DNA from 3 places in the Monashia sp. HAY1-11D genome. Region 2 is predicted to be linked to each of the others. Evidence: predicted binding sites of a transcription regulator. Region 2 holds the regulator's gene; each other region holds the start of a gene.
The links. Region 2 encodes LexA, which represses DNA repair genes until DNA is damaged. Its sites were predicted from a motif close to TCGAACANNTGTTCGA; they were not measured.
Positions count from the first base shown of each region.

Region 1: the regulator LexA is predicted to act here: its motif matches at 5,457-5,472, upstream of AC1VM9_RS16890 (DUF6504 family protein).
Region 3: the regulator LexA is predicted to act here: its motif matches at 2,402-2,417, upstream of AC1VM9_RS06975 (HNH endonuclease signature motif containing protein).

Region 1 covers NZ_CP200320.1:3,641,572-3,650,863, forward strand. Annotated here, with positions in the region: gene pknB (Stk1 family PASTA domain-containing Ser/Thr kinase) at 1-350, opposite strand, end outside; gene AC1VM9_RS16865 (lytic transglycosylase) at 467-1,453, opposite strand; gene AC1VM9_RS16870 (Rv2175c family DNA-binding protein) at 1,840-2,166, shown strand; gene AC1VM9_RS16875 (polyprenyl synthetase family protein) at 2,201-3,307, opposite strand; gene metF (methylenetetrahydrofolate reductase [NAD(P)H]) at 3,400-4,308, shown strand; gene AC1VM9_RS16885 (DUF4126 domain-containing protein) at 4,352-5,053, opposite strand; gene AC1VM9_RS16890 (DUF6504 family protein) at 5,581-6,006, shown strand; gene AC1VM9_RS16895 (SAV_6107 family HEPN domain-containing protein) at 6,093-6,551, shown strand; gene AC1VM9_RS16900 (DNA polymerase III subunit alpha) at 6,674-9,292, shown strand, end outside.
Region 2 covers NZ_CP200320.1:4,278,525-4,287,816, reverse strand. Annotated here, with positions in the region: gene AC1VM9_RS19770 (gamma-glutamyltransferase) at 1-967, opposite strand, end outside; gene AC1VM9_RS19765 (LysR family transcriptional regulator) at 1,064-2,014, opposite strand; gene AC1VM9_RS19760 (Sir2 family NAD-dependent protein deacetylase) at 2,103-3,131, shown strand; gene AC1VM9_RS19755 (hypothetical protein) at 3,326-3,919, shown strand; gene AC1VM9_RS19750 (PKD domain-containing protein) at 4,396-4,851, shown strand; gene AC1VM9_RS19745 (hypothetical protein) at 4,888-5,793, opposite strand; gene lexA (transcriptional repressor LexA) at 5,908-6,615, opposite strand; gene AC1VM9_RS19735 (LysM peptidoglycan-binding domain-containing protein) at 6,844-7,257, shown strand; gene AC1VM9_RS19730 (hypothetical protein) at 7,520-7,825, shown strand; gene AC1VM9_RS19725 (alpha/beta hydrolase) at 7,822-9,292, shown strand, end outside.
Region 3 covers NZ_CP200320.1:1,503,534-1,512,825, reverse strand. Annotated here, with positions in the region: gene AC1VM9_RS06980 (family 43 glycosylhydrolase) at 1-1,830, shown strand, start outside; gene AC1VM9_RS06975 (HNH endonuclease signature motif containing protein) at 2,425-3,870, shown strand; gene AC1VM9_RS06970 (hypothetical protein) at 3,939-4,598, opposite strand; gene AC1VM9_RS06965 (DUF2237 family protein) at 4,734-5,132, opposite strand; gene AC1VM9_RS06960 (hypothetical protein) at 5,209-5,670, shown strand; gene AC1VM9_RS06955 (TIGR03618 family F420-dependent PPOX class oxidoreductase) at 5,677-6,087, shown strand; gene AC1VM9_RS06950 (penicillin acylase family protein) at 6,084-8,261, shown strand; gene AC1VM9_RS06945 (hypothetical protein) at 8,403-9,292, shown strand, end outside.

The sequences.
Region 1 (9,292 bases), 640 kb from region 2:
TCGCGGGCGGTGAGCGGCGCCTCTTCGTGGATGACCTCGCGCAGGGTCTTGCCCTCGACGAGCTCCATCGCGAGGAAGACGTCGCCGTCGTCCTCGCCCTGGTCGAAGACGGCGACGACGTTGGGGTGGCTCAGGCGCGCCGCGGAGCGGGCCTCGCTGCGGAAGCGCTCGACGAAGACGTCGTCGACGGCCAGGCCAGGACGCATGATCTTGAGCGCGACCTCACGGTCGAGGCGTGCGTCGAGCGCCACGTAGACCGAGGCCATGCCTCCGTCTGCGAGGTGGGACAGGATGCGGTACCGGCCGTCGATCACCCGACCGACGAGGGCGTCCGCCACGCTGGACGTCACGGGCAGGAGTTTACGGGCTGACCCTGCGCATCCCGTGCAGGCGAGCCGCGGCCCCGCGCACCCGGGGGAGGGTGTGCGGGGCCGCGGTCTCCTGGGCTCCCGGGGGGTTGGGAGCGTCACATGCGGTCGTAGACCGCAAGGACGTTGGCGACGTACTTCTTCGTGTCCTCGTAGAGGCCCTTGGTGCGGACCGAGTAGAGGCCCTGGTAGTACCCGGCGACCGCCTGCTCCCGCGAGTCGGCCGAGGCGAGCAGCGCGCGGATGATGAGGACTCCACCGGTGACGTTGTCCCGCGTGTCGTAGCGGTCGAGAGAGCGCCCGGCCAGCTGGGAGGACCACGTCTCGGCGATCGGCATCAGCTGCATGACCCCGACGGCGTCGCTGAAGGACACCGCCCGCTGGTTCCACCCCGACTCGATCCACGCGATCGCGAGCGCGAGCTTGGGGTCGACGCCGTTGCGGGTCGCCGTCGCCCGGATGATGTCGGCCGTCTCGGTGCGGCTCGGGACGTCTCGGGCGGCGAGCTTGGCCTTGCTGGCCGCGACGGCCAGCTGGGTCTTCGTCGGCGTCGAGTAGCCGCTCGGCGGCGTCGGGCTCGGTGCCGGGCTCGCGGGCGCCGGTGCGCTGGCCACACCAGGCACGACGATGCGCTGACCGATGTAGATGAGGCCGGCGTTCTTGAGCTTGTTGGCGGCGAGCAGCTTGGTCAGGGACACCTTGTACCTGGCGGCGATGCCCGACATCGTGTCACCACGGACGACGACGTGGACGATGCTGCCCGCGGGCACGGAGACCGGGGCGGACGAGCCGGACGACGTGACGGCACCCCTGGCCGGCTTCGTCGGTGTCGCCGCGGACCGCGGCGTCGTGGCCGTCGCGGGCGAGCCGGGGACGAGCAGCCTCTGGCCCGGCAGGATCAGGCTCCCGCCGGCGGCGAGCCGGTTCTTGTCCACGAGCGCGCGCACCGTGGTGCGGTGGGCGATGGCGAGATGCCACAACGTGTCGCCGGGCCGGACGGTGATCGTCTTCCACGGCGTCGCGTGCACGGGCACGACGACGGCGTGGGGCGGCTGCGCCAGCGCGGCGACGTCGGCGAAGGGCATGTGGGGTCCTTTCCTGGGGCCCGGTTGCAGGAAATGAGGTGTGGAGGGGCTCTGGGAAGGGGCTGGTGGTGCGGTGAGCTGCTCGAGGCGGGTTCGCTGTCGTGCGGTCCCGGGACTCCTGTGAGGGATGGGGCGTGTGTGACGATATCGCATGATTGAGCGCTAAAGTAAAAATACAGCGATGTAATTCGGCTTCGGTCCGTGTGTCGCACTGCCCGGCTCGGGTGGCAGACTCTGACGACGTGAGCCAGAGCCCGAACACCGACTCCGCAGCACGCTCCCACCCCGGCCCCGACGCCGGCTCGGACCTCGTTTCCGACGCCGTTTCCGACGCCGTTCCTGAGACGGGTCCGTCGCACGACCTCGAGCGCCTCGTCGGGGAGTGGCTGACGGTGCCCGACGTCGCCGAACGGCTCGGGGTGCCGCTGGCGCGCGTGCGTCGCCTCATCGCCGACCGCGAGCTCCTCGCCGCGCGCGTCGGGGAGCGCCACGTCCAGTCCGTGCCGGCGAAGTTCCTCGACGACGAGGGCCCGCGGCCCGAGCTGCGCGGCACCTTCACGGTGCTGGCCGACGGCGGCATGCACGACGACGAGATCATCACCTGGCTCTTCACCCCGGACCCGACGCTGCCCGTCGAGGGGGCCCCGATCGACGCCCTGCGCGCCGGTCACAAGACCGAGATCCGCCGGCGCGCCCAGGAGCTCGCCTTCTGACGTGTCGGTCAGGCGCGGCGGTCAGGAGTGGCGGTCAGGAGTGGCGGGCCGTCGAGACCGCGACGAGGCCCTCGAGGACGCCGAGGGCCTCGTCGGCGAGGACCCCGGTGTCCCGGGCCCGCGCCACGGCCGTGCCCGACGCCTCGGCGAGCTCGCCGATGAGCGCCTCGACGCGCTCGACGGCTCCGGTGCGGACGAGCACCTCGCGGATCGACTCGACGCCGGCGAGGTCGAGGTCGTCGCGGCCGAGCAGCCCCTCCACGAGACGGCGGTCCGGCTCCGACGCCGCATCGAGGGCGTGCGCGAGCAGGACGGTCCGCTTGCCCTCGCGCAGGTCGTCGCCGGCCGGCTTGCCGGTGGCCTCGGGGTCGCCGAAGACGCCGAGGAGGTCGTCACGGAGCTGGAACGCCTCGCCGAGCGCCAGGCCGTAGTCGGACAGCGGCTCGAGGGCGTCCTCGGGTGCTCCGCCGACGAGGGCGCCGATGAGCAGCGGGTGCTCGATCGTGTACTTGGCGCTCTTGAAGCGGATCACCTTGCGGGCCGAGGCGACCCGCGCCTCGAGGTCGAGACCGTCCCAGCCGCGGGCCGACTCGAGCAGGTCGAGGAACTGCCCACCCATGAGCTGGGTCCGCATGAGGTCGAACAGGCCCCGGCCCCGGGCCAGATCGGTGGCCGGCAGGCCGCACGACGAGTAGAGCTCGTCGCACCACGTGAGGCACAGGTCGCCGGCGAGGATCGCCGCGCCCTCCCCGAAACGGTCGGAGTCGCCGGACCAGCCGTGGTCGGTGTGGAGCGAGGCGACCGCCCGGTGGGCCGAGGGCTTGCCGCGGCGGGTGTCGCTGCGGTCCATGACGTCGTCGTGCAGCAGCGCAGCGGCCTGGAAGAACTCCATGCTCGCCGCGAGCCGCACGAGTGCGTCGGAGTCGGCGCCCCCGGCCGCGCGGTAGCCCCAGTAGAGGAAGCCGGCGCGCAGGCCCTTCCCCCCGGACAGCAGGCCCGAGACGGCGGACACGAGGGGCGCGGTCTCCTCACCGATGGCGGCGAGCGCCTGCGTCGCCCCCGCGACCTGGCCGTCGATCGCGTGCTGCACCCGACGGCGCAGCACGTCGAGGTCGGTGGGGGTCTGCACGGGCTCCTCCATCGAGTCGGGAATCGTGGTCAGCCTACGCGGGCGTCCGACCGCCCCGTGAACAGCCCACACACCCCGGACGGGGGCCGCCTAGGGTGAGCGGCATGGCGCACGGCACCGCATCCTCGATGGCTCGGGCGGAGCGGTTCACCCGGTCCATCCCGGCGCTCATCGAGGCCGACACCCCCACCTTCAGCTTCGAGTTCTTCCCCCCGAAGGACGACGCGGCCGAGGTGCAGCTGTGGCAGGCGGTCCGGCACCTCGAGAAGATCTCGCCGAGCTTCGTGTCGATCACCTACGGCGCGGGGGGCAGCACCCGGGACCGCACGGTGCGCCTGACCCAGCGGATCCTCGAGGAGACGACGCTGACGCCGATGGCGCACCTGACCTGCGTCGGGCACTCGGTGTCCGAGCTGCGCGGCATCGTCGGGGCGTACGCCTCGGCGGGGGTGCGCAACATCCTGGCCCTGCGCGGTGACCCGCAGGGGGGCCTCGGGCAGCCGTGGGTCGCCCACCCGGAGGGGCTCGACCACGCCGACGAGCTCGTCGCGCTGGTCCGCGGGCTCGGCGACTTCACGGTCGGGGTCGCGGCGTTCCCCGACCGTCACCCCGAGTCGCGCGACCCCGCCGAGGACGCCGAGACGCTGATCCGCAAGGAGCGCGCCGGGGCGCAGTTCGCCATCACCCAGATGGTCTTCGACGTCGACAACTACCTGCGGCTGCGCGACGAGCTGGCCCGGCGCGGGTCGCAGCTTCCCGTCGTGCCGGCGATCATGCCGATCACGAACGCGCGCCAGGTCGTGCGCATGGCCCAGCTGGCCGGCCAGCCGATGCCGGCTGCCGTCACCGACCGCCTCGACCGGCTCGGGGACGACGCGGAGGGCGTGCGGGCCGAGGGCCTGGCCATCGCCACCGAGTCCGCGCGGCGCCTCCTCGACGAGGGTGCGCCGGGCATCCACTTCATCACGATGAACCGCTCGTCGGCGACGCTCGAGGTCTTCGGCCGGCTCTGAGGGTCGGCAGCGGCGTCGGTCGACGGCCTCGAGCGTCGCCGGGTCAGGCCGGCGGGTCCTCGGAGGCCTCGTCCGGGGCCGGCGGACGCGTCGGGCGGGCGCGGCCCGGCCGGCGGCCCGGCGGAGCCGTCGGCGGCGCCGCGGTCGGGACGGCGATGCCGACCCGCTCGCCCCATGCGTCGTAGCGCCGCTTGAGCCGGCGCAGGCGCCCGGCGAGCGTCCACACGAGCAGCCCCCCGGCCGCGAGGAGCAGCAGCGCGGTTGTCGCAGCCGCCCAGGGGTGGGCGATCGCCAGGGCCATGACGCCGGTGACGGTGACGTCCTCGCCCGTGCTGACGACGATGGTGCTGGCGGGCTCGGGCGAGGTGTTGACGATGCCCCGCAGTCCGGCCTTGACGCCGTGTGAGACCAGGGCCGTGACGCCACCGGTGGCAGCACCGACGGCGGCATCGAGGCTCGCGGTCTCGTGGCCGATGAGGTAGCCGATCGTGGCCCCGACGGCGGGCCGCACGACGGTGTGGACCGAGTCCCAGACCGAGTCGACGTAGGGGATCTTGTCGGCGACGAGCTCGAGGAGGAAGAGGACCGCCGCACCGACGAGGACGTCGGTGCGGGCGAGCGCGTCGGGGACCTGTCCGAGGTTGAAGAGGCGGTCGGCGAGGCCGAGGACGAGCACGACCGCGTACGCGTTGATGCCGCTGCCCCACCCGGTGGTGAAGGCCAGGGGGATGAGCTCGGCTCCCACGTCACTCCTTCGTCCAAGCCGGCCTGCGGGGGCGGCGGGGTCCAGGCGCGGCCGGACGGCCGAGCCTCGGTCCAACGCTGCCGACCGTCCCGTAATCCCGAGGTGCGCGCAAGGGCTGCGAGGACGGCCGGTCGGGGCGCTGCCCTGCCGGGTGGGGCGCTGCCCTGCCGGGTGGGCGCGCACGAGAGACGGGCCCGGGCCCTGGACGGACGGGACCCCTGCGCCCTTCCGGCCACGGGCCGGACCCGTGGTGACCCACTCTGGTCGAGCACGTCCACGTGGACTTGAGCACCGGTACTCAGGTCCACGCAAACCGCCCCGAACGTGAGCAAACACGGCCTGCGCCGCCGGCCGTCGGATCGCCTTGACACGGTGTCGGCGGCAGGGGTTACGCTGGTCGAGTTCGAACAGGTGTTCGAGTGTTCATCGTTCAGTCCAGTCGTCGGTTGGGGTGTCGGCCGTCCGTGTGGGGCGCGGGCAGCCAGGGTCGTGACCTCCCGCCTCGACGTGTCCGAGGGAGACGTGTCGTGGTGCGCAGGTTCAGTGATGCAGTGCAGGTCAGGGTCCGGTTCGAGCAGGACGGATCCCAGGTGACGGGTGCCTCCCGGGCCGGTGCAGGTGCAGGTGCAGGCCCGGATGCAGGTCCGGGTGAGGCTCCGGTCGACGGCGCCGCCCGGGAGCGGCCCGAGGCCTTCATCTGGAAGGGCCGCCTCTACGTCGTGCGGGAGGTCCTCGCGCAGTGGCGGGAGCGGCGGGCGTGGTGGCACGACGCCCTCGACGCCGAGGAGGCGCAGGTGCGCCCCGGCGAGACGCTCCTCGCCGCCGCGAGCGAGCAGCACGTCTGGCGGGTCGAGGCGAGCCCCGGGTGGTCGTTCACGCCCGGGGTCTACGACCTCGCCCACGACGCGTCCCCCCGCGGTGACCGCTGGTCGCTCGTCCGGGTCGCCGACTGATGCCCGCCCCACCAGCCACCGTCCCCGCGCTTGTACCCGCGCCTGTACCCGCGCCTGTACCCGCGCCTGTCGAGAGGAGCCGACCCGTGGCCACCGCACCGTTGCACCGCCCGCCCATCTCCGTCGCCGTGCTCACCCTGCTCGACCGCTCGAGGGGCAGCCTCGAGTCGGCCTGCCGCGTGAGCGAGGCCACCGAGCGCTACCGCGACGCCCACCTCGGGGCCCTGCGCGCCGCCGCCGCGCTGGTCGCGGCCCGGACGGCGCCGACGCCGCGGTCCCGACCCCGCAGCGTCTGGCAGGTGCTGCCCCTCGTCGCCCCCGAGCTGGGGGAGTGGGCCGCGTTCTTCGCCGCGTGCTCCGCACGCCGGTCCGTCGTCGACCGCGGGGGCCACATCGCGCCGCGCGAGGCCGACGACCTGCTCCGGCAGGCCGAGATGTTCCTCGAGATCGTCCAGGACCTGCTCGGCGTGCCGATCGCCGTCCCGCTGCCGCGGACCATCACCCCGGTCTCGTCCGGGCCGAGGAGCCGTGCGAGCGGGGCATGACGAGCACGACCACCAGCACGACCACCAGCACGACGCCCCGGGGGGTCGGCCCGAGGTCCGGGGCGGGAGCCGGCCGCGTCGGCGACAGCTTCGTGCACCTGCACGTCGCGAGCGGCTACTCGATGCGCTACGGCACCGCGACACCCCGCCAGCTCGTCGAGCGGGCCGCCGCCTGGGGCCAGCCGGCGCTCGCCCTCACCGACCGCGACGGGCTCTACGGCGCGGTCAAGTTCGTCCGCGCCTGCATGGAGCACGACGTCGCCCCCGTCCTCGGTGTCGACCTCGCCCTCGAGCCGCCGCGCACCGGCCCGACCGGTCGCCCGCGTCGGTCCGAGCACAGCCGCACGCCGGTTCGCGGGGGTGCTCTCGTCGACCCGCGCCTGCCGCGCGTCACCGTCCTCGCCCGTGGCCGGGCCGCGGGGCTGCCGCCCGGCCTCGGGTGGGCCGCCCTGTGCCGGCTCGTCACGGCGACCCACCTGCGGGGCGAGCGGGGCACCCCGGTCACGACGCCCGAGCTCCTCGCGGAGCACGCGCGCCCCGGCGGCCCGCTCCCGTCGGGGGAGGGTGGGACCCCCGGCCCCGGGACCCTGCCCGTCACCTCCGGTGTCGACCCGTCAAGGCGGGCGGACGCCGGACCCGCACCGCTCGTCGTCCTCCTCGGCCCCGACTCCGACGTCGGCCGCGCGGTCCTCGCCCGGCGACACGGCGATGCACGGGCGGCCCTCGAGCGATGGGTCGCGCTGCTGCCGCCCGGTGGCCTCGTCGTGGAGGTCGTGTGCCACGGCGGTCCCGAGCACCTGCCGGCCAGCCTCGGCCAGGCCGGCCGGATGCTCTCCCTCGCCCGCGAGGTCGGCGTGCCGAGCGTCATCACCGCGGCGGTGCGCCACGCCGACCCGCAGGACGCCGCCGTCGTCGACGTCCTCGACGCGGCCCGGCGCCTCGTCGCGCTCGACGCGCGCCACCTGGACCGCGTCACGACCGCCGGCCACCTCGCGCCGACGCCGGTCATGCACGCCCTCGCCCGCGACGTCGTCCAGGTGTCGGGCCCGGGGCTCGTCGGCGGCGGGGCGCTCGCCCGCGAGCAGGCCCACGAGCTCGTCGCGCGCACGACCGCCCTCGCCACCGAGTGCGTCCAGGACCCGCGTGCAGACCTCGGCATCGGCTCGGTGCACCTGCCCGAGCCCGACGTCCTCGGCATCAGCGCGGGCACCGACCCGCAGCACGTGCTCGCCCGACGCTGCCGCGAGTCGATCGCGACCCGCTACCCCGACCGGTCCGGGTCCGGGCTCGCCGCCGTCGGCGACCGTCTCGAGGACGAGCTCGGCGTCATCGAGACCCTCGGCTACGCGACGTACTTCCTCACCGTCGCCCAGGTGTGCGACCTCGTCCGCGAGATGGGCGTGCGCGTCGCGGCCCGCGGCTCGGGCGCCGGGTCGCTCGTCAACTACCTGCTCGGCATCTCCGGCGTCGACCCGATGCGCCACGGCCTGCTCATGGAGCGGTTCTGCTCACCGCTGCGCGCCGAGCTGCCCGACATCGACATCGACGTCGAGTCGGCCCGCCGCACCGAGATCTACGAGCGGATCCTCGACCACTTCGGGGGCGACCGCGTCACGTGCGTCTCGATGATGGACACCTACCGGGTGCGCCACGCGATCCGCGACGCAGGTGCGGCGCTCGGCCTGCCGCCGCCCGAGATCGACGCCATGGCCAAGGCCTTCCCGCACATCGCCGCCCGCAACGTGCGCCACGCCCTCGCCGAGCTGCCCGAGCTGCGCGCGTCGGGTCTCGACGTGCCGCGCCTGCAGCTGATGTTCGACATCGTCGAGCGGCTCGACGGCCTGCCACGGCACATCGCGCTGCACCCGTGCGGCGTCGTCCTGTCCGACTCCGCGCTCCTGGACCGCACGCCCGTGGAGGCCAGCTGGCTCGGCTTCCCGATGAGCCAGTTCGACAAGGACGACGTCGAGGAGATGGGCCTGCTCAAGCTCGACGTCCTCGGCATCCGGATGCAGTCGGCGATGGCGCACGCCGTCGAGGAGGTCGAGCGGGTCGACGGCGTCCGGGTCGACCTCGACGACGAGGAGCAGGTGCCCTTCGACGACGAGCCGACCTTCGAGATGATCCGCTCGACCCGCACCCTCGGCTGCTTCCAGATCGAGAGCCCCGGCCAGCGCGAGCTCATCGGCAAGTTCGGCCCGCAGACCTTCGAGGACCTCATCGTCGACATCTCGCTGTTCCGCCCGGGACCGGTCAAGAGCGACATGATCGTGCCGTTCCTCAACGCCCGCCAGGGGTGGAAGGAGCCGGCGTACCTGCACCCGACGCTCGTGCCCGCGCTCGAGGAGACCGAGGGCGTCGTCGTCTTCCACGAGCAGGTCCTCAAGATCGTCGCCGAGACCACCGGCGTCAGCCTCGCCCAGGCCGACGAGGTGCGCCGCGCCCTCGGCAGCCCGGCCGGGCAGCTGGAGGTCGAGGCGTGGTGGCGTCCGGCGGCGAGGGCGCGCGGCTACGCCCCCGAGGACGTCGACCGCATCTGGGAGGTCCTCAAGGCGTTCGCCTCGTTCGGGTTCTGCAAGGCGCACGCGGCGGCCTTCGCGCTGCCGACCTACCAGTCGGCCTTCCTCAAGGCGCACCACCCGGCCGCGTTCCTCGCGGGCGTCCTCACCCACGACCCCGGCATGTACCCCAAGCGGCTCATCCTCGACGACGCCCGCGCCTTCGGCGTCACGATCCTCGGC
Region 2 (9,292 bases):
ACGTGGGCAGGCCCGCGAGACCGTGTCGCTCCACGGCGGCGAGGAGGGCGTGGCCGTCCCCGTCGAGGTCGCGCGAGCGGTCGTGGACCGACAGCCGGTAGGCGAGGACCCTGCGCTGGATGTCGATGACCTCCGACCACGTCCAGGCCTCGTGGCGGGCGAGCTCGCCGAGCATGACCGCCAGCATCGGCCCGCCCACGGACGGCGGTGGGTTCAGCGCGACGCTCCAGTCCCCGACCTGCCGCAGGCTCGGCCGGCGGACGACGGCCTCGTACGCGCAGAGGTCGGCCTGGGTGATCAGCCCCTCGTGCGCCGTCATGTCCTCGACGAGCACACGCCCGACGGCGCCGGTGGTGAACAGCGAGGGTCCTTGTGCGGCAAGGAGCTCCAGGACGTCGGCGAGGTCCGGGTTCGTCGAGGTCTCTCCGGGCTGGAGCGCCCCGCCGTCGGCGCCGGTCACGAGGGCGTGAGCCTCCGCGTCGGCGCCGAAGAGCGTGTCGCGGACGAGGCCGAGGTAGAGCGCGGCGGAGGCGCCGATGCGGTAGCCGTCGCGGCACGCGTGGACCGAGGGCTCGACGAGGTGCCGCCACGGCACGGTGCCCCATCGTTCGTTGGCGACGGCGAGAGCCGGGACGGCGCCCGACGTGGCGACCGACCCGTGGCCGGCGCCCAGGGTCACGCCGCCGCCGTAGTCGGTGCGGACCTGTCGGACGCCACGGCCGAAGGCGGACGGGTCGAGCCCCCGGCCCGGCATCTCGACGTTGCCGTCGACGACGACGGGGTCCTGGCCCGCGGGCCACACGTTGACGTACGCGCCGGCCATGAGGCTGACGATGCCGGGCTCGGTGCTCATCGCGGCGACCGCAGCGGCGATGGCGGCATCGACGGCGTTGCCGCCCTCGGAGGCGACGTGGAGACCGGCCTCGAGCGCGGCGGGTCCCGTGGCGGCGAGCGCGACCCGGGTCATGGCGCCCATTGTGCCGACGTTCCGGCCGGCGCGCCCGGTCGACGCGTCCGCGCGCGGCGCGTCAACCGCCGGCGGTGCTCCGGCTGCGGGGGCGTGTCAGCCGCGGGCAGCGCCGACGAGCTCGGCGGTCGAGAGACGGGGATCCGCTCCGGCGGCCTCGCACAGGGCGTCGAGCGCGGCGGCCACCGCAGGCACCCGCTGCAGGTCCGGCGTCGTCACGGCGAGGATCTGCCGGCGTGATGCGGGGGAGAGGGGCAGCGTCGCGACCTGCTCGTGCTTGGCGGCGTTGAGGATGAGGTCCGGCACGAGGGCGACCCCGAGGCCCGCGGTGACGAGACCGAGCTGAGCCACGTAGTCCTCGGTCTCGAACGCCACGTTGGGCCGGAAGCCGGCGTGGTCGGCGAGGGACAGCAGGTGGCCGCGACACCGGGGACACCCCGCGATCCAGTCGTCCCCGGAGAAGTCGACGAGCGAGGCCGAAGGGTCGGAGGCGTGCGGGTGCGCGCCCGGCACGACGAGGCGGACCTCGTCGTCCATGAGACGACGCGTCACGAGCAGCGAAAGGTCCTCCTCGAGCTCACCGAGGTCGGCGCCCTCGTAGGCGAAGGCCACCGCCACGTCGCAGTCCCCGTTGCGCAGGGCCGCGAGAGACTCGGGTGGCTCCGCCTCGGTGAACGTCACCGTGATGTCGGGGTGCTTGGCCTTGAGGATCGCGAGCGTCTTGGGCACGAGCGTCGCCGACGAGCTGGGAAAGGCCTGGAGGCGGACGCGTCCGGCTCGGAGCCCGGCGATGGCGGTGATCTCCTCCTCGGCGGCGTCGAGGGCGGCGAGCACGCCCACGGCGTGCCGCGCGAGAACCTGGCCGGCCTCGGTGAGGCGCACCTGGCGGCCGTAGCGCTCGACGAGGACGGTGCCGGTGCGCTGCTCCAGGCGGCGGACCATCTGTGAGATCGCCGGCTGGGTGAAGCCGAGCGCGTTCGCGGCGCTCGTGAAGCTTCCCTCGTCGGCAATGGCCTTCATGACCCGGAGGCCGGCAGCGTCGATCATGCCGGTATCATAACCGACGATTATGGAAAGTCGTGCTCTTCGCGATCGCGGGCATGGCGGGATGAACCTCTCCGCGTACGCTGGCCGGGTGCACGCGTTCGAGGAGTCCCGGGCTGCCGCTGACCCCGGTGCGACGCCCGGCCCCGCGGGCGCCGACGCGGGCATCAGGGCTGGTGCCGCCCGACGCGCTGACGGATCAGGCCCGGGCGTCCTGACGCGGCTCGCCACCTCGCGTCGGCTGCCGCTCGAGGTGAGCGACCTCGGTACCTTCGACGACCTCGTGGACCTCGTCAGCGCGGGCGGCGTCCTCGTCCTCAGCGGTGCGGGCCTGTCGACCGACAGCGGCATCCCGGACTACCGGGGTCCCGACGGCACCCGGCGCGTCGAGCCCATGACCTATGGGGAGTTCGCCGGCTCGAGCGAGGCCCGGCGCCGGTACTGGGCTCGTAGCTACATCGGCTGGCAGCGGTTCAACGCAGCCACGCCGAACGAGGGCCACCGTGTGGTCGCCGAGCTGCAGGGCGCCGGCTACGTCGGTCCGGTCATCACCCAGAACGTCGACGGCCTGCACCAGGCGGCCGGCGCGCGCGACGTCGTCGAGCTGCACGGGTCGCTGGACCGGGCTGTATGTCTGACCTGCGGTGAGGTGACCTCGCGGATCGGACTGCACGAGCGGATGACCGAGGGCAACCCCGGCTTCATGGACCGGTTCGCCGCGGCCGCCGCCGCGGTCGGGTCGCAGTGGGGTGAGCAGGTGCGGCCGGACGGCGACATCGTGCTCGCCGACGAGCTCGTCGCGTCGTTCCACGCGCCGCGGTGCCTGGTCTGTGGCCACGACACGGTCAAGCCGGACGTCGTGTTCTTCGGCGAGTCGGTGCCGAAGTCCTTGGTGGAGAAGTGTTTCGGACTCGTGGAGTCGGCGGGTGCCGTGCTGGTCCTCGGGTCATCGCTGGCCGTGATGAGCGGGTACCGGTTCGTGCGGCGGGCGCACCAGGCCGGTGTGCCGGTGGCCATCGTGACCCGCTCTGCGACGCGGGGGGACGCCGAGGCCACGATCCGCCTGCATGCCCCGCTCGGCGAAGCGCTGCCGCGCCTGCGCGCCGCGCTCGGTCACTGACGCGACGCTCCGGCTCGTACGCCGACGCCGACGCGGTGCCGACGACGGGCCTGTGGACGACGGCGGGCGCTCGGGATGCGGTTGCGGCACGATCTGTGGGAGCGTTCGATGACGTTTTCGCCCGTTTGCGCCCGGTGGGCAGGGCCACAGATTCGCCGAACAGGGGACCGAGACTCGTGCTGAGACAGAGGATGATGTGCGCCGCCGTTGGTCTGGCGCTGGCGGCGACGACGCTGGCGGCCTGCGGCGGGGGCGACCCGGCCCCGGTGCAGACGAGCACGACGGTGTCGTCGACCACGGCGAGCACGACGAGCACGACCTCAGCGGCGCCCACGACCGCCGCGACCAGTGCAGGCCCCACCTTCCCGGCCGGGCTCCCCGACGCGGCCAAGACCAAGGACAAGGCCGGCGCCGAAGCTTTTGTTGCCCACGTAATCAAGACCTTGAATCGTGCGTGGACCTACCCTTCCCCCGAGCTTCTCGTTCCCCTTTGTGACATGCACTCTTCGAAGGCCTGCCGCGCCTATGTTGAAACGGCAACGCAGCTAAAAGCGAAGACTCAAAGGTATGACCGTGATCCCGTCTCCATCACCTCGGTCACGGCCCTTTCAGCCGCCGGCGATTTGAGACGCGTTGAGTTCAAGGGCTTTCAGGAGCGGAGCAATGTTGTAGATAGGGCTGGCAAACTTGTTCTGACTGACCCTCGTGAGCCTAGCCACTGGATGTTCTATCTCGCATGGGGTACGTCTGGCTGGCGCGTGTCAGAAGTCAAGTTGATTGCGTCATGACCCGCATGTTTCCGCGACTGTGCGCCCTCGTCGCTTTGACGTTCGCGTGCGGAGTCTCGCTTGCCACCGTGGCACTCGCTGGTGTGAATGGAGATACCGGCCAAGCCGGAACGACGGTCAACATAGATCGACGGGTGGCGTCGCAATTGGCCGCAGAGTACGAAGCAGCCGTGAACGCCAACCACCCGCACTGGAAGTACCGGCTCCGGCCCTCTTACTGCGACGTCGGTGGTCGCGACTCGAGTGTTGAGTGTCAGGTATTCGCCATCGCTGCCTGCGCCAAGAACTCAGCTGAGGAAGGCAGAGGTCCATTGGTGGACGTCCTGCGCATATGGGTCGACCAAAATGGGCGCCCAGATCCCTCTGGGGCGCCGGGAGGGTCCTCTGGTGCACCCGAGCCCGGCGGCTGGTTTCTGGTGGGTTCTACGTGCCTTCCAGAAATGATTCCGGGCATTCGGCCATATCCGACAGTCACAATGATCGTAAATGCTTTCCACCATACAGCTTGGTCGCAAGCAGATATCTCCACGCAGCCGAGGGGGAACACGACGCTCGTCAACCTCAAGACCTTCTACAAGGTCGACTGGGCCAGCAGGGGGTTTGAGCCGGGCGAGATCGACCTCGTCGACCCGGCCACGATGTTCGGGTACCGCGTCGAGATCCGTCCCAAGCTCGTCAGCTACGTGTACCGATTCGGGGACGGCACGAGCGAGGGCCCGACCACCTCGCCCGGTGGCGTCTACCCCGACGGCGACATCGTTCACACCTACCGCAGACCGGGCACGTACACGTCGCGGGTCGACGTGACGTTCGGCGCGGACTTCCGCATCAACGGCGGCGCGTGGATCTCGATCCCCGACACGGTGACCGTGCCGCAGCCGGGAACCCCGATCACCGTCAAGGAGGCGCGGAGCGTCCTCGTCCGCAACTGATCGTCCGACGACCCGCTGTGGCGAACCACCGGGCCGTCACTCGGCGATGGCGGCGGCCCTACGAGCCTCGAGGTCCGTGCTGTCGCGCAGGTTCCACAGCTCCTTGGTCTGGAGGATCCAGTAGGCGCAGAACAGCACGATGATGATGACCTCGCAGATCAGGATCACGTGGTCGAAGCCGTGCAGCGTCAGGTGTGCGAGCACCGTGAGGGCCAGCAGCGCAGCCAGGGTCCCGGCGATGACGAGGTACCACCTCTTGTACCCCGCCGCTTCTTGGGTCGAGGTGTGTCGGTCCTCGACCCGGAAGGCGCTGAGGACCATGACGGCGATGACGCCGGCCACCATCGTCGATGCGGCGATGCCGTGGCTCAGGGCCACGAAACGGTCGGGCAGCGCGAGGAAGAGCACGAGCTCGAACACGACCACGGCACTGCACGCCGCGGTGACGAGCAGGGTGCGCACCGGTGGTCGGCGTGCGGGGTCCCTGAGCTCGGCGCGTCGCAGCCATGCCGTCACGACGAGGGCGAGGAGACCCACGGCGACCAGGGACCACACGCTGTTGTCGACCGCGTCGGAGATGGCCGTCGTGGGCAGGGCGAACGGGTTCGGCGCGCCTGCAACGCTGCAGCGATCGTCCGGGACGGTGGGCACCATCGCGACCACGAACGCCATGAAGCCGGAGAAGTTGAGGAGCACGTCCTCCTCCGACGAGTGGCCCTTGTAGACGACGAGGGCGGCGCCAAGCGCGCAGAGGCTGCCGACGAAGACCGTGCGCGCAGGGGTGAAGTAGTAGGCGCTGATCGAGCCCAGCCAGCACGACCGGTTCGTGCCCCACCACCACTGGAGCACGACGGACAGCAGCAGCATGAGCAGCAGCGCCACCATGCCGCCCCGCAGATAGCGATACGTGAAGACGACGTCGCGGTCGGGCCGGTCGGGCATGGCGTCCTCCTCAGGCACTGTGCTCCCAGAGTGGCGAGTCCAGGGTGCGGATACCTCACGGCGCGCCGCGGAGGATCCGCGACGCGCCCGTGATGTGGCCGCGGTGGGGGCTGCTCAGACGCGACGCAGGACTGCGGTCACCTTTCCGAGGATCGTCGCATCGTCGCCGTCGATCGGGTCGTAGGCCTCGTTGTGAGGCAGCAACCACACGTGACCGTCCTTGCGCTTGAAGGTCTTCACCGTGGCCTCGTTGTCGAGCATCGCCGCGACGATGTCGCCGTTCTCGGCAGTCGGCTGCTGGCGCACGACCACCCAGTCGCCATCGCAGATCGCGGCGTCGACCATCGAGTCGCCCTGGACCTTGAGCAGGAAGAGCTGCCCCTCGCCGACGACCTGGCGGGGCAGCGGGAAGACGTCCTCGACGACCTCCTCGGCGGTGATGGGCACCCCGGCGGCGATCTTGCCGAGGACGGGGACGTACGACGCCTCGGGGCGCGTGTCACCGGAGTCGGTCTCGACGTCGTGCTGGTCGGACGCTTCGGCGCGCCCGCGGCGCCCCGTCGCGTCTCCGGCGTCGGGGGAGACGACCTCGAGGGCGCGCGGACGGTTGGGGTCCCGACGCAGGTAGCCCTTGCGCTCGAGGGCGGCGAGCTGGTGGCTGACGCTCGACGGGCTGGCGAGCCCGACGGCCTCACCGATCTCGCGCATGCTCGGCGGGTAGCCGCGTCGGTCGACGGAGTTGCGGATCACCTCGAGCACGCGCCGCTGGCGCATCGTCAGCCCATCGCCCTTGTCGCGGTCGGGAAGCTCGGTCACGCCCATGGTGTCCCCTTCGTCGGCGGCCCCAGGCACCCCGGTCCCGGCGCTCGCGAGGCCAGTGTCAGTGGTGACTGGTGTGGTTGGTGGTGTGAGGAAAGCGTACGGGGTTCGAACACAGTTGCCAAACACCTGTTCGAAGCATGTCTCGACTTCATCGACCAGACGTGCTACAACTCGTACAGGCGTTCTATCGAACACATGTTCGCAAGTCAGCAGCAAGGGGAGGTCAGCATGAGCGTGGTCGCCATCGAAGCCGTTCGCCGGCAGCGGGAGACGGAGGTCGGGGAGTCCGACTTCGTCTCGCGGCCGCAGCTCGTCCTCGTTCCCACCGGACGCGCCGCCGTGCGGGCCGCCCGTGCCGCCCGCCCGCGGATGCGCCTGACGCGGTTCGGCCGCCTCGTCGTGACGCTCTTCGTCGGCGCCGTGGTCCTCGCCCTCGGGATCGGCCTCGCCGGTCAGCTCGCCTCGGCCACGGGTGCACCGCGCACGATCACGGTCGAGTCAGGTCAGACCCTGTCGGGCATCGCGGCTCGTGAGCTCCCGGGCCTTCCGGTGCGCGAGGGGGTCGTCGAGCTGCAGCTGGCCAACTCCCTCTCGACGTCGATGATCCACACGGGCCAGCGGCTCGTCATCCCGGCTCCCTGACGTCGCCGTTCGTGCCGCCTCCCGGCACGTCCCCCGACCGCCGCGTTGGCTCCACCTTCAGCGGCTGGCCCTCCAGGCGCTTCGACCCCGTCTGGTGGCCCGGACGCCGCACCCCTTCGGGTGCGGCGTCCTGCTGTGTCCGGCTTCGGCCGCCCTGTGGATGAGGCATGGACGCTGGGCGCCGGTCCCCGGGCCTGTGGATGCACCTCTGCCCGCGAGCGATGTCCTTCCTACCGTGGGGATCTCGGGAAGGGGAGCGCGCATGCGGTACGAGGTGGACACGGGCACGGTCGACGACGCCGCCGCGACGGCAGACTGGGCGCTCGCGCGCCTGACCGTGGTGAGGCCGGACCTCGCGGTCGAGCCGGTCGGGGTGGCGCTCGCCGGCGGCATGCTCGCCGCATCCGTCTCCCGGATCTCGCTCGCCTGGCGAGAACGTCTTCGTGAGGCCCGTGTGGAGCTGCTCGGCCTCGGGTCGGCCCTCCAGGAGGCCTCGAGGCTCTACTCCGCGGTCGAGCATGCCGCCGCCCGGGCGTTCACGAACCCGTCCGGTGACGGTGCGCCGTGACGACGTTCGACGTCGCTCGCGTGCGGACGGCTCGTCCCGGTGCCCTCGAGCTCGCCGCCCGCCGTCTCACGCAGAGCCGCCTCGAGGTCCAGGCCGTCGTCGCGGACCTGCTGCATCGCCGGGGCTCGACGTGGTCGGGACCGGCGTCGAGCGCGGCCGCCGAACGGCAGGTGACCCTCGTCGCCGGCCTCGCCCGCCTCGCGGCGTGCCTGGCGGCGTCGTCCACCGCCTTGCAGGACGGCGCCACCCGCCTCCAGGCCGCCCAGGACCTGCTCGCCCGGGCCGACGAGCGCGCGGCCTCCGACCGCGCCTGGCTCGGACACGACGGCACGCTGTTCCTGCCCGTGCGCGCGACCGGTCTCGACCCGGTCCTCGAGGCCCACCGCGCTCGACGCGACGAGCTGCTGCGCGAGGAGGTCCACACCTACCTCCGTCAGGCCGTGCGCATCGCGACAGACGTCGATGCCGGCCTCGCGGCGGACCTCCTCTCCGGCGCGCGCGGTGGTCGGTCCGCGATGGATCTTCTAGCCGCGAGGAGCACCCCGCCCGTGCCGGTGCCTCCGGTCGTCGTCCACGACGCGTCCGGCGCCTACGCGTCCGCCGCCTGGTGGCGCTGCCTCACCGAGGCGGAGCGCAACGCCGTCGTCCACGAGCACCCGCAGTGGGTCGGTGCGCGTGACGGCATCCCGGCCGTAGCGCGGCACGAGGCGAACCTCGTCCTCCTCGCGGAGGCAGAACGAGCGGCGTCGAGCGCCTACGAGGCTGCCCGCCGCGACCCGCGGAGCCGGCGGACGGCGGGCGCCGTGGCCCGGACTCGCGACCGTGTCGAGGACCTGCGGGCGATCCGCGCCGTGATCGGGCGTCGGGACGGGGTGGCTCGCCGGCTCGTGCTCGTCGATGCCACCGGCGCCGACGTCAAGGTGGTCCTCGCGCAGGGCGACGTGGACCGGGCGGAGCACGTCGTCACCTTCGTCGGGGGCATGGGGACGACGGCCCGGGGCGACCTCGAGCGCTATGACGACCTCTTCGCGCCGCTCCGCCGTCAGGCCCTCACCGAGGCGAATGGTACGGACGTCGCGATAGTCACCTGGATGGGGTACGAGGCTCCCCAGGCCGACGAGGTGCTGACCAGCATCGATCGCAGCGTGCTCAACCCGAAGCTGGCCCGGGACAACGCGGACGAGCTCGCGGCGTTCGTCACCGGGGTCGGGGCGGCACGGGACCGGCGCGTGCACCAGACCGTGTGGGCGCACTCGTACGGCTCGGTGCTCGCCGGTCACGCCCTCCTGCTGACGAGCTCGGTGGATGACGTCGCCGTCTTCGGGTCGCCGGGCGTCCCTTTCGACCGCATCGAACGGACCGGCCTCAAGCCGGGGTCGTTCAACGTCCTGTCCGCCGCTCATGACCTCGTCGCGCGGCCGGGCTGGCCGCTGCACGGGCAGCGCCCGGACACCGTCCGGGGTGCCG
Region 3 (9,292 bases), 2.8 Mb from region 2:
ACCGTGCTGCCCGTGACGAAGGCCGAGCTCGAGCGGCTGCGGACCGGGCCGTCGCCCGCGCCGACGACGAGGAAGGGCGTCATCGCCGACTACCGCTTCGCCACGACGGCCGGGGGCACGGCGGCCAGCGTCCCCGACGCGTCCGGCAACCAGCGCCCGGCGACGCTCAAGGGCGATGCGACGCGCACGACCGACGCGCTCCAGCTCGGCGGCACCGACGGCTACGTCGACCTGCCCGACAACCTCCTCGCGGGGCTCGACGCCGTCACGGTGTCGACCCAGGTGTGGGTCGACCCCAGCCAGCCGACGCCGTACTTCCTCTGGGGCCTCGGCAACACGCTGAACGGGTCCGGCACCGGGTACCTCTTCGCCACAGGTGACGCCTACCGCACCGCCATCGCTCCGGGGAACTGGTCGACGGAGCAGAACACGACGTCCGGACGCGACCTGCCGCGCGGCTCGTGGCACACCCTGACCTACACGCTCGCCGGCGGCACCGCGGAGCTCTACCTCGACGGGGCACAGGTCGCCCGCACCACGAACGTCACGGTGACGCCGGGGCAGCTCGGGGACGGCGTGACGACCGCCGGCTACGTGGGCCGCTCCCTGTACTCGGGCGACCGCTACCTCAAGGGCCGGGTCCGGTCGTTCACCCTGTGGAACCGCGGCCTCTCGGCCGAGGAGGTGCTCGGGCTGCCGGGCAACGAGACCGAGATCGGGTCGGTGACGCTCGACGCGCTCAGGGTGCCGGCCATCATCGACTCCACCGCGGGCACCGTCACGCTGCCGGTGAAGCCGGGCACCGACGTCCGCCACCTCGCGCCGACGTTCGGCGTGCCCGTGGAGGCGCGGGTGACGCCCGGCAACGGCTCCACCCAGGACTTCTCGACGCCCGTGACCTACACGGTGACCGGGGCCGACGGGACGACGCGGGCGTGGAAGGTCAGCGCGGTGGTCATGAACAGCCCGGTCCTGCCCGGCTACAACGCCGACCCGAACATCGTCCGGTTCGGGGACACGTACTGGATCTACGCGACGACGGACGGCTTCGAGGGCTGGTCGAGCACGACGTTCACGACGTGGTCGAGCACCGACCTCGTCCACTGGACCGCGCACCCGGTCATCCTCGACCTCGGGCCGGACGTCTCGTGGGCCGACGGCCGGGCCTGGGCACCGGCGGCGCTCGAGAAGGACGGCCGGTACTACCTGTACTTCTGTGCGGACGCGAAGATCGGTGTGGCCGTTGCGGACTCGCCCGCCGGGCCCTTCCGGGACGCCATCGGCAAGCCGCTCGTCGCGTCGAACCCGAACGGCGGCCAAGCCATCGACCCGGCGGTCTTCACCGACGACGACGGCCAGAGCTACCTCTACTGGGGCAACGGCAACGCGTACGTCGTGCCCCTGAACGCCGACCTGACCTCGTACGACCCGGCCAGGGTGGTCCGGCTCACCGGGCTCACCGACTTCCGCGAGGGCCTGTTCATGCACAAGCGCAACGGCACGTACTACCTGTCGTGGTCGATCGACGACACGCGCAGCGAGAACTACCGGGTCGGCTACGCGACGATGACGAGCCCCATCGGGGCGGGCCTGGTCAACCGCGGGGTCATCCTGTCGAAAGACCCGTCGCTCGGCATCCTCGGCACCGGCCACCACTCGGTGGTCCAGGTGCCCGGCACCGACGACTGGTACATCGCCTACCACCGGTTCGCGATCCCCGGCGGCGACGGCATGCACCGCGAGGTGACCATCGACCGGCTCCGCTACAACCCGGACGGCACGATCGCCCCCGTCGTGCCGACCCTCGGGAGCGTCCCACCGCTGCGCTGACGGTGGTGACGTGACCCCACCGGTCGGCCCGCCTCCCCTCCAGCGGGCCGACCGAGTGGCCGATGACAGGCGTGTTGGCCGGCGGCGTGTCCCGGAACGACGCGTCGATCGAGTCGACCAACCACGGGTGAGCAATCCTGGGCGACGGTGACGTGCCCTCGCCGTGACCTGACGACGGCCTGCCCTGATGCGCGTCGAGATGCCCTACTCGCTGCCTAACCAGTGCGCGATCCTGCGCTTTGCGGCCGCCTAATGGACGGCCCGGGTGGGCCCGAGCCCGCCGGGCCCGATCGCGCGCACCCGTCGGCCCGAGGGCTTGCTGCGGGCAACGGTGCGGGTCGAGACGTCGCGGTTCGCCGGGAAGAGGTCGAGGCCGGATAGAGCTCAGTACCGGGACGGGTCGTCCCGCGCTGGTCCAGGTCGACCGCGTGGCCGAGCTCGCACGTGTCTGACGCAATGGGTGCACGGACCAGCAAGAGACGATACCCGAGGTCGGCTCGGCGGCACATAGGTGTCGCGAAATCCGCTGGGGCTCAGAAGAATTGGTTGTGGATAAGGGTTCCCATCCCATTCGAACACCTGTACGATAATGGCATGTCGCAGGCGGTGATCGAGCAGGACTGGGACCTCGTCGCGTCCCTGGCCGCCGACCTGCACGACGCCCACGCCCGCCTCGTCGAGGCCGTCGCCGCCGCGCTGGTCGAGGGGTCCTGGCAGGCGGCCGGGATCCGCTCTCCGGAGCACTGGCTCGTCGTGCGGGCCGGGCTCTCGCGCGGGCAGGCCGCCGCGGTCGTGCTGCTGGCCCGGCGGGCGGCCGAGCTGCCGGCCACCACCGCCTTGCTGCGCGAGGGCCGGATCAGCCTGGACCAGGCCGCGGTGGTGGCCCGGCACACCCCGGCCGCCTTCGACGAGACGGTCGCCGAGTTCGCCCGGCACGCGACGGTCCCGCAGCTGCAACGCACCGTCACCCGCTACGACTTCACCCTCGAACCTCGCCTCCTCGACGACGACGGCAACCTCCTGCCCGCCGAACGACCCACCGGTCCCGACGCCGGCGCCGAGCACGAGGCCGGGCCCGCGCGGCCGCAGCTCGTCGCCCCGGCGTCGTTGAGCATGGGAACCGGCCCCGACGGCCGGTTCCGGCTGCGGTACGAGGCGCCCGCCGAGGTCGGCGCGCTCGTGCGGGCCGCGCTCGCCGAGGCCAGGGACCACCTCTTCCGCGCCACCGGGCAGGACCCGGACCGGCACGAGGTCATCGAGGAGGTCATCGAGGGCGACCCGGCCGCCCATCCCGGCCCGCACCGGGTCACCTGGGCCGACGCGCTCGTCCTGCTCGCGACCCGCTCCCTCGAGTCCGGAACCGCCCCCACGCGCGCCCGACGCGCCCGCTACCGGGTCCAGGTCCACCTGGACACCGACGGCGGCTGGCTCACCGGCACCCCGCGCCTGCCCCGCCACATCGCCGACGGGCTCACGTGCGACGGCACCCTGACCCCGGTCTGGCAGACCGAGGGGCGCCCGGTCAACGTCGGCCGCAGCCAGCGGGTCGTGCCGCACCGGACCCGGGTCCTCGTGCTGGACCGCGACCGCGGCTGCCGCTTCCCCGGTTGCCGGGCCAGCACCGACATCCACCTCGAGGTCCACCACCTCACCCACTGGCGCGACGGTGGGCCCACCGACCTGGCCAACCTGCTGTGCCTGTGCACCTTCCACCACGACGGCCACCACCGCGGCGAGTACACCATCACCGGCGACCCCACCAAGGCGGACGGGCTCGACTTCGCCAGCCGGTACGGGCTGGCGATCGGGCCGCCGGCCCGGCCACCCCGAGCCGACCGACGACCCGCCACGCACCACAGGCCAACCGAACCCGCCGGGCCAGCCGAATCGGCCAAGGCATGGCGCCCGGGCCCACCACCGCACCCACGCCCACGCCCACAGCCGCGCCTCGGGCGCACCTACCCTGCCCCGACCGGCGGCACCCTGCACCTGCACCTCGTCGACTTCACCCCCACCCGCGCCGCCCCGGCACCGGGCTGACCCGACGAGACGGGTGCCAGGGCGAACTCGGCTCGCCGACGTACGCGCCGACGTGCGCCGAGGTCGGGTCAGGGGGTCGTCGGGGTCGGAGTCGGAGGAGGCGGCGGCGGGAGGACGTAGGTCGTCGACAGGGCGCCGTTGACGAGGGCGAGGAAGGTGCCCGTCTCCTGCCGGATGACGGCGTAGCGCGCCGCTGCCTGCGGTGACCCCGCCTCGGCCTCACGCGTGGCGGCGTCGGCGAAGAGCCGGAGCGAGGACAGCCGCGCGTAGTACGTCGGGGCGTCGAGGCCCGGTGGTGGAGCGCCCGCGGCGAGCACGGCGAAGTGGTGGGTCAGCGCGTCGAGGCGTACGGCGGCCTCGCTGCCGGCCAAGGGCATCCGGTCGAGCAGGCGGATGTCGCCGAGCAGCGCGGAGTACCCGGCCAGAGCCGTCGCCCGGTTGAACACCGTCGTGCGCGTCAGGGCAGGTCGCGGGAGCATCGTCACGGTCACGGTCGGGGTGGCTCGCACGGTGACCGTCGAGGTCACCGGCACCGTGGTGGTCCGCGTGACGGCCTGCGTCTGCGTCACGGTCACGCTCACGGTGGCGGTGCCGCCGGCTCCCTGCGGCGCGGCCTGGCTCAGCTCGACGGAGGGCTTGCCGGCGGTGCACCCGGTCAGCGACCCGGTCAACCCCGCTGCGAGTGCGGCTCCGAGCAGGCCGACGCGTGCGGCACGGACGTGGTGCACGGTCGCCTCCTCGGTCGTCGGCTCGGGCGGTCGGTGCCCGGTCCGACGATTGTCGTCACGGCGTCGCTCGTTCGGGCCGGAACGCGCGAAACGGGTTCGACCTCGCGCAGGCACGCGGCACCGGGTGCCGGCCGGTCAGAGCAACGAGCTGGGGTCGTCGGGGATGTCGGCGGCGTAGTCCTGGAGCAGCTGGAGCGGCACGATCTCGAGCGCCTTCTCGTGGGTCGCAGCGAGGAACACCGGCGCGGCCACACCGTCCTGCTGGGCCTGCAGCCACCGCGCGGCGACGACGCACCACCGGTCCCCGGGCGTCAGGCCCGGGAAGCGCCACTCGGGCCGTGGCGTCACGAGGTCGTTGCCGACGGAGCGCTGGTGGTCGAGGAACTCGCGGGTGGCGACGACGCAGATGGTGTGGCTGCCGCGGTCCTCGGGTCCGGTCGTGCACCAGCCGTCGCGGTAGAAGCCGGTCAGGGGGTCGGTGCCGCACGGTTCGAGGTCGCCGCCGAGCACGTTGCGCTCCCGCCGATCCGCCATGGCCTCAAGGTAGCGCGCCGTCCGGAACGGCGACGTCATCGGCGACCCGGGGCCGCCGCGTGGCTAGGCTGGGCCCATGCCGGCGATGCGCGACTGGGACGCCTACGAGCAGGACTACGTCGACGCGTGCCGTTCCCGCGTCGAGACGCAGGTGGCGATGTTCCGCGAGGTCGCCCAGGCGTCCCGCGACCACGGCGACGCCGACGTCGTGCTCCTCGAGGGCGCCCTGGAGTCGCTCGAGTCCGAGTACTTCAACAACATGGTCATCGTCCTCGAGCGCTACTTCGACCACCGGCTCCGGGCGCTCGAGGGCAGGGACGGCGGGGCGGTCCAGGAAGTGCGGGCCATCGTCCGCTCCCTGCTCGAGAACGGCGGCACGCTGGACGCGGAGGCCCGGCTCGCCTCCGATCCGGCCGGCTCGGTCCTCGGGCTCGCGCCGGGTGACCCCATCCGGCTGACGCTCGGGCAGTACGTGCGCCTCTCCGACGCGTTCTTCCGCGAGATCGAGAGCCGCTTCCCGCCGGGCGGGCAGGGCTGACGCGTCGTGCCCGGTCCACCGCTGCCCGACGAGGTCACCGCGTTCCTCGCCCGACCCAACCACGCCACCATGAGCACGGTGCGCCGTGACGGCCAGCCCGTGTCGGTCCCGACCTGGTACCTCTTCGAGGACGGTCAGGTCCTCGTCAACCTCGACGCGGGACGCACCCGGCTCGCTCACCTGCGCCGTGAGCCGCGGGTCGCCCTGAGCGCCATGGACCCCGACGACTGGATCACGCACGTCAGCGTCCAGGGCCACGTCGTCGAGCTCGTCGACGACGTCGACCTGCGCGACATCGACCGCATCGCGCGGCACTACACCGGGTCGCCGTACCGGGTGCGCGACCGAGCCCGGGTCACGGCCCGCATCGAGGTCGACCGCTGGCATGCGTGGGGCCGGCTCCGGGACGCCAGGTGAGGGAACGCGTCCGACGCGACCCCCTCGGGATCCCCCACCTGTGGGCCGACGACGTCATGGAGCTGGCTCGGGTACAGGGCCAGGTCACCGCCCTCGACCGTGCCTGGCAGGTGGAGCACCACCGGTGGCGCATGGAGGGACGTACCGCCGAGTACCTGGGCGCGGCAGGCGTGGACTGGGACCGGTTCGCACGACAGGTGCGGCTCGAGTGGACGGTCCGCCGCTGCTTCGAGAAGCTCGACGCCGAGACCCAGGAGTGGCTCTCGGCCTACGTCGACGGTGTGAACTCCACTCTCGCAGAAGGCCTTTCCGACTCCACCGAGATCCGGGCCCTCGGCCTCGAGGCCTACGCGGCCGCGCCCCGACCGTGGCAGCCGTGGACGCCCCTCGGCATCTTCTGGGGCATCCACCTGCTCTTCGGCACGTTCCCGTCGAAGCTGTTCAACGCCCACGTCGCCGAGCGGCTCGGCCCGCACGTCGTGCCGCTGCTGCGTACCGAGGGTTCCGACCGCTCGGGCAGCAACGCCTGGGTCGTCGCCGGGCACCGCACGGCCAGCGGGAAGCCGCTCGTCGCGGGTGACCCGCACCGGACCATCGAGCTGCCGGGGTGCTACCAGCAGGTCGGGCTCGCCTGCCCCGAGCTCGACGTCGTCGGCTTCACGTTCCCCGGCGTGCCCGGGGTCCAGCACTTCGCGCACACGGGCACGGTGGCGTGGGGCATCACCAACGCCATGGCCGACTACCAGGACCTCAGCACCGAGTCGCTGCGGGTCATCGGGCGTGACGCCGCCGGCGGACCCGTCGTCGAGGCACGCGGTGTCGAGGGCTGGGAGCCGGCCGAGGCGTCGACCGAGATCGTCCGCGTGCGGGGTGGCGACGACGTCGCCGTGCCCGTCGTCGTGACCCGACGCGGGCCGGTCGTCACCGGCGTGGAGGCGGCCCTCGAGGCGGCCCTCGAGGGCGGATCCGAGGCGAGGTCCGGCGAGCCACGGCGTCCGGCCACCACCCCGCCGGTGTACAGCCTGCGCACCCCGACGGGCGTCGAGCAGGACCTCGGCTTCTCGGCGCTGCTGCCCCTCCTGCGCGCCCGCACCGTCGAGGACGTCGAGGCGGCCCTCGCCCACTGGGTCGAGCCGGTCAACAGCGGCCTCGTCGCCGACGCGTCGGGACGCGTCCGCCACGTCGTCGCCGGACGGGTGCCCGACCGCGACCCCGCGGCCCTCGAGCTACCGCTGCCGGCGTGGGACCCGAGGCACGCGTGGCACGGCTACCGGACGCCTCCGGCCACCGACGTGGAGGACGTCATGGTGAGCGCCAACGACCGGGCGAGCGGTGGCGGCCTCGGCATCGACTACGCGACTCCCTTCCGCGCCGGCCGGATCCGTGAGCTCGTCGGGGACCGCACCGGTCTCACCGTCGAGGACTTCGCCGCGATCCACGTCGACACCCTCAACGGCCAGGTGGCCGCGATGCGTCCGCTCGTCGAGGCCGCCGTCGTGGAGGGCCGCGCCGCGGACGCCCGCGAGACCCTCCTCGCGTGGGACGGTCACAGCGACGTCGACAGCCACCCCGCGGCGCTCTTCGCCGCCTGGCGCACCGCGCTCGTCCGGTGGTTCGCCGAGCAGCCACCGCTGGCCGCGGTCTGCGAGCCGCTCGGCCACTCGCGCGTCTTCGCCGCGTGGACCAACCCGTTCGCCCAGCTCGGAGCCGGCTGGCACACCCTCGTCGAGGGCGCCGACGCGCTCGGCATCGACGTCCCGGCCGGCGTGGGCGTGGCGCTCGACCGCGCCGCTGCGTCGGTCGGGCCCGACGCCGTGTGGGGCGACCGGCACCGGCTCGACCCGTTCCACGCGCTCGACGGCCTCGCGAACCCCGAGGGCTCCGAGGGCCTCGCGCGCTCCGCGGGCCTCGCGGGGGTGCCGACGGTGACGCCCCATCCCGTCCCCGGCGACAAGGGGTGCGTCCTCGCCGCGGCGAGCGCCCCGGGTGTCACGGACCGCGCCTACGGCGGCCCCGTGGCGCGTTACGTCTGGGACCTCGCCGACCGCTCGGCCAGCCGGTGGGTCGTTCCGCTCGGTGCCTCCGGTGTGGAGGGCGACCCGCACTTCTGCGACCAGACGGAGGCCTGGCTCGCGGGTCGCCTCTACCGCGTGCACGACCGGGACGACGCCTGACCCGCCACACTTGACCATTCTTTTACCTTTTACGGGATATATCCTGACTTTCCCCGTACGCTCGTCCTGACGGACCGGGTGGGACGGTCCGCGGTGGTCGGGTCGAGGGTCCCGACCGTGAGGGGTGGAGGGGGTCCGGACGTGTCCTGGACGATGACGATTCCCGGTTTCGCACTCGATGCCGCGCTCGACCGTGCCTTGGTCCCGGTCGGGGTCGCCGGCGGCGAACGCCTCCTGCCCGACCCTGAGTGGCCGGTGCCGCCCCGCGGCTGGCACCTCTGGGCCGCGGCGCTCCCCGACCCCGGCTCGCGCCGCTCGCCGTCGGACGCCGCGTCCCGCGAGCCCGGCCACGGCGAGGTCGACGTCACCGGTGACGACGAGACGCGCCCCTTCGTCGAGGCCGACGACACGGCCTTCACCCTCCCGTCGCGTCCCGCGCACGCACCTCGCGACAGGGTCGACCTGCTCGGGGGCCGTGGCCGCCGCCTGCCCGAGGGCTCCGGTCTCGGCTTCACGCTCATGGCCGCCCTCGTCGTCCTCGGCACGCTCATCGGCGGACCCACCGGCGGCCTCGTGGTCCTCGGCGTCTCGACGCTCCTCGCCGCCTCCGCAGCGATCGTCCTCGGCCGACTGACGCTGCACCACGTCGGTGGCGCGCGCGGTGGCGGTGTGCTGCTCGTCGTCGCGGCCTGCGCCCTCATCGTCGGCTCCCTCGATGCGGCGGCCCGCCGGCTGGACGCCCCGCAGCACGACGTCTCCGTCCCCGTCCCTGTCTCCTCGCCCGCGGCCTCCGACCTCGTGTCGACGCCGACGGCCTCGACGGCGGTGACGGGGTCGACGCACCGCGAGAGCACCGAACTGGGCACCGAGCTGACCACCGAGCTGGGCATCGTCCCGTCGGTCACCGGGACGCTCCTGCCGCACGACGCGCCTCCGTCCGCGTCGATGCCGTCCGACCGACGGGCCACGCCGGCCACAGCGGCCGCGCGGGCCGCGGATGTCGCGGGCGGCGGGGCCACCCGGGCTCGTCC